2 linked regions of the Marinagarivorans cellulosilyticus genome follow. The protein of the gene in region 1 interacts with the protein of each later gene in a pairwise test. Links are inferred from orthologs where the notes say so. Each region holds a gene or a part of one and is shown in the gene's direction. Other genes may lie near its edges. The genes, in order: MARGE09_RS09275 and grxD.

The links.
Region 2: the proteins of MARGE09_RS09275 (region 1) and grxD interact in binary tests that used the Escherichia coli proteins (3 or more experiments, as listed by UniProt). The link is inferred for Marinagarivorans cellulosilyticus from one-to-one orthologs.

The regions. Positions count from the first base shown.
Region 1 is NZ_AP023086.1:2,350,722-2,353,817, forward strand. Bases 42-2,810 are described here. They hold MARGE09_RS09275 (BolA family protein), read left to right. Parts: upstream 42-1,190; coding sequence 1,191-1,430; downstream 1,431-2,810. Other genes in these bases: MARGE09_RS09265 (calcium/sodium antiporter), read right to left, coding at 42-157; MARGE09_RS09270 (MlaC/ttg2D family ABC transporter substrate-binding protein), read left to right, coding at 397-1,032; murA (UDP-N-acetylglucosamine 1-carboxyvinyltransferase), read left to right, coding at 1,454-2,719; hisG (ATP phosphoribosyltransferase), read left to right, coding at 2,798-2,810. Also shown: more of MARGE09_RS09265, read right to left, coding at 1-41; more of hisG, read left to right, coding at 2,811-3,096. UniProt on the Escherichia coli protein: Involved in cell resistance against acid stress.
Region 2 is NZ_AP023086.1:3,537,615-3,540,805, forward strand. What follows is about bases 1-2,864. They hold grxD (Grx4 family monothiol glutaredoxin), read left to right. Parts: upstream 1-1,202; coding sequence 1,203-1,526; downstream 1,527-2,864. Other genes in these bases: MARGE09_RS14260 (PAS domain-containing sensor histidine kinase), read left to right, coding at 1-1,123; MARGE09_RS14270 (hypothetical protein), read right to left, coding at 1,656-2,864. In the rest of the region: more of MARGE09_RS14270, read right to left, coding at 2,865-3,191. UniProt on the Escherichia coli protein: Monothiol glutaredoxin involved in the biogenesis of iron-sulfur clusters.

The DNA.
Region 1 (3,096 bases):
AAGTGCCGAGTGATACGATGGTTAAACCAATAATTAAAGGGGATAGGCCTGCAAGTTTGGCGATGGCTGCACTGGCGCCAACAAAGCGATCGGCGCTCCAAACCAAACCAACAAAACCCGCAAGAATGGCAAGCGCGGCGGGCAGTAATTCTGGCATGTCTATCTCCTAGACTGAATAACACAAGTAAATGGGCGCACATGTTACTGGTCGGCGCATGTAATGTCAGCTATTCAAAAGACAAACCTTGCAAAGGCCAAGTGGCTTTTTCTGAATGGATGTAAACTTTGCCTTGAAGATGTGTTCCAATGCGCGTGTTTGGGTTGTGTTCATTTTAAGTGGCGTAGACTGCTTGGTGGTAAGCGACTTTCATTTGAATTAAAAATAGGAGAAGGAAAATGGCGGCTGTATGTCGGTCTTTGGTGGTTTTGGTGGCGAGTTTGTGGGGGACATTGGTTTTTGCGGAGGCGACTCCTAAACCGGCTGCCGAGCAAGCGCTTACAGCACATGAGGTTGTTGCGGCGGTGACTGATGAAACGGTTGCGTTTATCAATAGTCGTAAAGATTTACTCAAAAAAGATCCCGATGCGTACTATAGCAAAGTGTCGGCTTTGCTCGAGCCGGTTGTTGCCTTTGAATATATTGCCAAGGTGGTGATGGCTAATCACTATAAAGGTGCAAGCGAAGCTCAGCGAGAGCGCTTTGCCGTTGTCTTTAAAACAACAATGGTTGAAACCTTTGCTAAGGGCATGGCGAACTATTCCGATTTTGATATTGCCGTTATTCCCCCCGAGAAAAAAACCGATGGTCAGCGTAAGGTTGAAGTAATTCAAGAGGTCAAGAGTAAAGATGGCACCCATGTGGTTTCTTACACAATGGCGCAAAGCAAGAGCGGCGAGTGGAAGCTAATCAACGTAGTACTCAATGGTATTAACTTAGGTAAAAGCTTTCGTGACCAGTTTGCGCAAGCGATGCGACAGTACAATAACGATGTTGATAAAGTGATCGCCGGCTGGGGGCAATCGTCGAGTTAATCGGGTGCGAATAGCGCTAAACGCACTTTCTGGCTATAGCGTAGATGCACGACGCGCTGGTTTTGATTAAACTAGCGCGTTTTTTGCGAGCGCTTACAGGCTTTTACCGATCCAGGTAGATAGCAAAACTGTTGGCAGCGTTACTGGATAGGTGGTTTATGCAAGTTGAAAATGTAAAGGCGCTAATTGATCAAGCGATTGCCGGCTGTGATGTTGAGGTGACAATTGACGGGAGCCACGTGCACTTGATAGTCGTCAGTAAGGCGTTTGAAGGCTTGAATGCTGTTAAGCGACAACAGCTGGTATACGGCGCTTTGAACGATGTTATTGCGAGCGGCGAAATACACGCTGTACACATGAAAACCTATACACCCGCCGAGCGGCCTTCTCAAGCATAGGGCGTAATGCTCGGATACCCTTCATGGATAAATTATTAATTACCGGAGGCGGCAGCCTCAGCGGTGAAATTCGCATTTCTGGCTCTAAAAATGCTGCACTGCCCATTATGGCAGCGACATTGCTGGCCGATACGCCAGTGCATTTGTTTAACCTTCCGCACTTAAACGATATCACCACAATGTTGGCGTTACTGCGTTGTATGGGCGTGGGTATTACGATTACCGAACGCATGACGGTCGAGATTGATATTAGCACCATGACAGAATATGAAGCACCGTATGATTTAGTGCGTACGATGCGGGCCTCTATTTTGGTACTTGGCCCTATGCTTGCCCGCTTTGGCAAGGCTGATGTTTCTTTCCCTGGCGGCTGTGCCATTGGAAGCCGCCCTGTTGATATCCACCTGAAAGGGCTGGAGGCAATGGGCGCCACAATTGAGGTAGACGGCGGTTATATTCGTGCTCGTGCGCCAGAGGGCCTTAAAGGTGCGCATATTTTTATGGATGTTGTGACAGTCGGCGGTACAGAAAACTTGCTGATGGCGGCTACTTTGGCAAAAGGTAAAACCGTTCTTGAAAATGCCGCTCGCGAGCCAGAGATTGTTGATCTTGCGAACTTTTTGGTGGCTATGGGAGCAAAAATTGAAGGCATAGGTTCTGACCGCTTAACGGTATACGGTGTTGAGCGCTTAGAAGGTTGCAGCTACTCAGTAATGCCAGACCGCATTGAGACAGGGACATACCTTGTTGCGGCTGCCGCGACGCGAGGCCGTATCAGGTTGCGTGATACGCAAGCAAATATTCTTGATGCTGTGCTGATGAAGCTAGAAGAAGCCGGTGCACATATTACTTCGGGCGACGATTGGATTGAGTTGGATATGAAGGGGCAGCGGCCAAAGGCGGTTAGTTTAAAAACCGCCCCTTACCCTGCGTTTCCTACAGATATGCAATCGCAGTTTACCGCGATGAATGCCGTTGCAGAGGGTACCGGCACGGTGGTTGAAACCATTTTTGAAAATCGCTTGATTCAGGTGCATGAATTAAACCGAATGGGAGCCGATATCACGCTAGAAGGTAATACCTGCATTATTCGTGGGGTCGAGCGTTTGAAGGCTGCGCCGGTTATGGCTAGCGACTTGCGTGCGTCCGCAAGCTTAGTTATTGCAGGTTTGGTTGCTGATGGCGACACTCTAGTTGACCGGATCTACCATATCGATCGCGGTTATGAATGTATCGAAGAGAAAATACAAGCGCTCGGCGGTACTATTCGTCGCGTGGTAGAAGGCTAGTTATCGATCAGGGCAGTACTTGCTGCGCCTTGGCGTGTATCAATAAAATCGTAGGGGGTACCCCTATTCGAGGATGTTATGTCACAGTTGACGATTGCGCTAACAAAAGGGCGCATATTAAAAGAAACATTGCCGTTGTTTGCGGCTGCAGGTATCGAGCCCTTAGAAGATATTAGCAAAAGCCGTAAGTTAACCTTTGAGACAACCTCGCCTGATGTGCGCTTTTTGATTTTACGTGGTGTAGACGTGCCAACCTATGTCGAATTTGGTGCGGCAGATGTGGGTGTTTCAGGTAAAGATATGTTAATGGAGCACGGCGGCAATAGCTTTTACGAGCCGCTCGATCTTAATATTGCGCGCTGCCGCTTGATGACGGC
Region 2 (3,191 bases), 1.2 Mb from region 1 along the record:
GAGCTTGCTGGATAATCGCGAGCGTATACACAACCACGCGGAGTTTGAAAAGTTTGCGCAATTTGTCGAATTAAGCCCGGGGCCAATGGTGGAGTTTGATGCGCAAGGGCAAATTTTATTTGCTAATGCAGCGATGCAAAACTTAATGGTTAGTGTGGGTTTTGATGGCGCAGGGCAATCTGAAGCTTTGCCCGCCGATACAGAAACATTATGCGGATTATGTTTGGCGAGTGCTAATAGCGATGGAGTGCCTGAAGCGGACACCGGGCTAGATTCGCCAGTGGTTGCATTAGGCGAGCGCTTTATTAAGTGGCACTTTTTAGCGTTAAACCAAAGCGGCCCTGCGGCGGAGCCTTCGGTTATCGCTTTTGCCTTTGATGTGACGCATCAACAGCGTGCACGTGAAGAGCTAGAAGAGGCAAAGCGTATAGCACGCCGTGATTTTTACGCAAAAATGATACACGAATTACGCACCCCGCTTAACGCCATTATGGGGTTTAGTGACTTACTATTGGCCCGCTCGAAGGCGAAGCTATCTGACCGCGAGTACAAAAACGTACAGGCCATAAGTAATGCCGGCTTTCAATTAAACGAGCTTGTTACCGATACATTGGACATATCCAAAATAGAAGCAGGCTTTATGGGGTTGGATATTGACGAGTTTGACGTTGGTAAGCTGTGCCAAAGTTTTTTGCCGCAAATAGAGTCGTTAGCCACAGTTAAAAACCTTACTTTTAATATCGACTTGCAGGGGGTGCCCCCCTTAAGGTCGGACCGGCAAAAGGTACGCCAGATTCTCATTAACTTGCTGTCTAACGCAATTAAATATACTCGCGAAGGCTCTGTCACATTAACGCTTAGCGCCCTTAAAGACGTGATGCAACTGAGTGTGGCAGATACCGGCGTAGGCATCCCTGAAGCTCAAAAGCACAAGCTGTTTAACCAATATTCCCAAATTGACGAGGCCCAAAACGCTGGTATTACCGGCACCGGCTTAGGCTTGGCGCTAGTTGGCGAATTGGTAAAAATGTTACAAGGTGAAATTACTGTCCATAGTGAATATAACAGCGGCAGCGAGTTTGTTGTGATTCTGCCATTGCAATATAGAGAGTCAAGCGCTTGATCGCTTGTATGGCCTAGCGCGATCCCCTAAAATGCACGGCAATACTTGAGCAATTTACTAAGATATAGCGAGGTTTTCTATGGATATTATGGACACAATTAAACAGCAAATTACTGATAATGCAGTGATTTTGTACATGAAGGGTTCACCAGACGCACCACAGTGTGGCTTTTCGCAGAAGGCATCACAAGCGGTTATGGCCTGCGGCAAGCGTTTTGCGTTCGTTGATGTTCTGACTAACCCAGACATCCGCGCAAACTTGCCAAAATACGCCAACTGGCCAACCTTTCCTCAGTTGTGGGCGGGCGGCGAGCTTGTTGGCGGTTGCGACATTATTATGGAAATGAGTGAGAACGGTGAGCTGAAAAAGACGATTGAAGCGGCTGTTCCAGACGAAGCGTAGAGCGAAAATAGGTTAATTGGATTTGAATGCAGGTATTGCAAAATAACTGATTGCCAAGCGATTTTGTAATGTTTCAAAACTTGAAAGCCCGCATATGCGGGCTTTTTTTGTGGGTTTGTATTTCTCTTTTTACCTGTAGCGTGACCAGATTAGTGTACTAGCGGGCTTAACAGCATCGTTTGGCGAGCATTCGCCACCGCCATCAGGATCTCCTTTGTTGAGGACTTCGGTATAAAAGTCTGTATGAACATCAATGGTGCCGGTTAAGTCATTTTGGGCATTATCAATACCAGCCGCTCTTGCCTCAGAGCCTATTAGCCCAAAAATCTGTGCATTGGACTTTTTGAGGCCATCCGGTGACTCAAGCTTAATCGTATTACCGGCAATCACCCTTCCAAATACTCCTAATGAGGAGGTGAAATATATATTCCCTCCTTGGTAAGAGACTGGATCTTCGTCGTTGTTCTCTTGCCCCGCCATTAGTGCGAATTGACCGACAAAATCTTCATCTGGGCTTGAATCTCTTGCCAAAGAACCATTTGTAATCTTGCAGTAATTCGTTGGATATGGAACAACGCCATTCTGCAGTGGATAGTAGGTTTCGGTAGCTATTGGTGTGATATTGACATCAGCAATATGCTGCTTATAGTCCACAGACAGATTTTGATTGAGACACAAGACCTCTTCTGGCACCGCGTTAATCGCTAAAAGGCGAACCTCCTCTGTTTGCATAATATGCCCTGCACTCATTATCGTAGTCAAAAAGTTACTATCATTTATACCGGTAATGAGCAGGTCCCTATCAAAATAGTAAACCCCAGGAGCAAGTTTTGCGGTTTTCTTTGTTATGGTCCACAAGCCTTTAGGGGCGATAGCTTCTATGACGCCTCTGTCGTCTACGGTTGTTCTTGGTGCGCGCGTATCATCACTTTCTAAAATTCTACTTTCATCATTAAAATCAATACATTTTTCAGTGGCGTTACCACAGATATTAAACCCAGTCTTTTCGCCAGCAAGTGTTTCAAGTGTATTGTCGTCAAGTAATTTATAGGTTTTTGCTGTCTCGGTTAAGCCGTTAATGTTTTGAACGGTTACGTGATTTACTGTGCCTACTCGGTGGAAGGCATAATTTGCTTTGTAGCTATCGGCGTCAGCAATCAAACTGGGCGGTAGATCTAGCGGGACATACTTGATCATCTTGGTTTCTACGGTTGTTTTAACCTCAGGATCTGTTTCCACGTTAGTGGCATCGGGAATGGGAGCGCAGTTGTCAATGCTCTTTCCAGCTTCTGCTTTTGCGATTGTGGGGCTTGATGTGCATATTATCGATCGAGCGGCTATAGTTTCATCTACGGTGCCACTGTATGTGTTAAATAAAACATCATTTAAGCTGTAGGTATTATTGAGGTTTTTTAAATTATTGCCCAGGCTTAAATCCGCACGGCTTAAAACGGTTGAGATGGTAGCGCTACTTTGGAAGTTAATGGCACCAAGTGGTGAGCCAGGTTCAACGGGATTTACTCTGTAGCCATCCGCTGTAAGAACAACCCCTTTGATCTTACCTAGAATTTTTACTCCAGCTTGTACATTTATGGCACTACCTTCGTGTATGCTCAAATTAATATTGTTTCCAGCAACAACCGTTCCTAGAGTTGCATTGGCAGC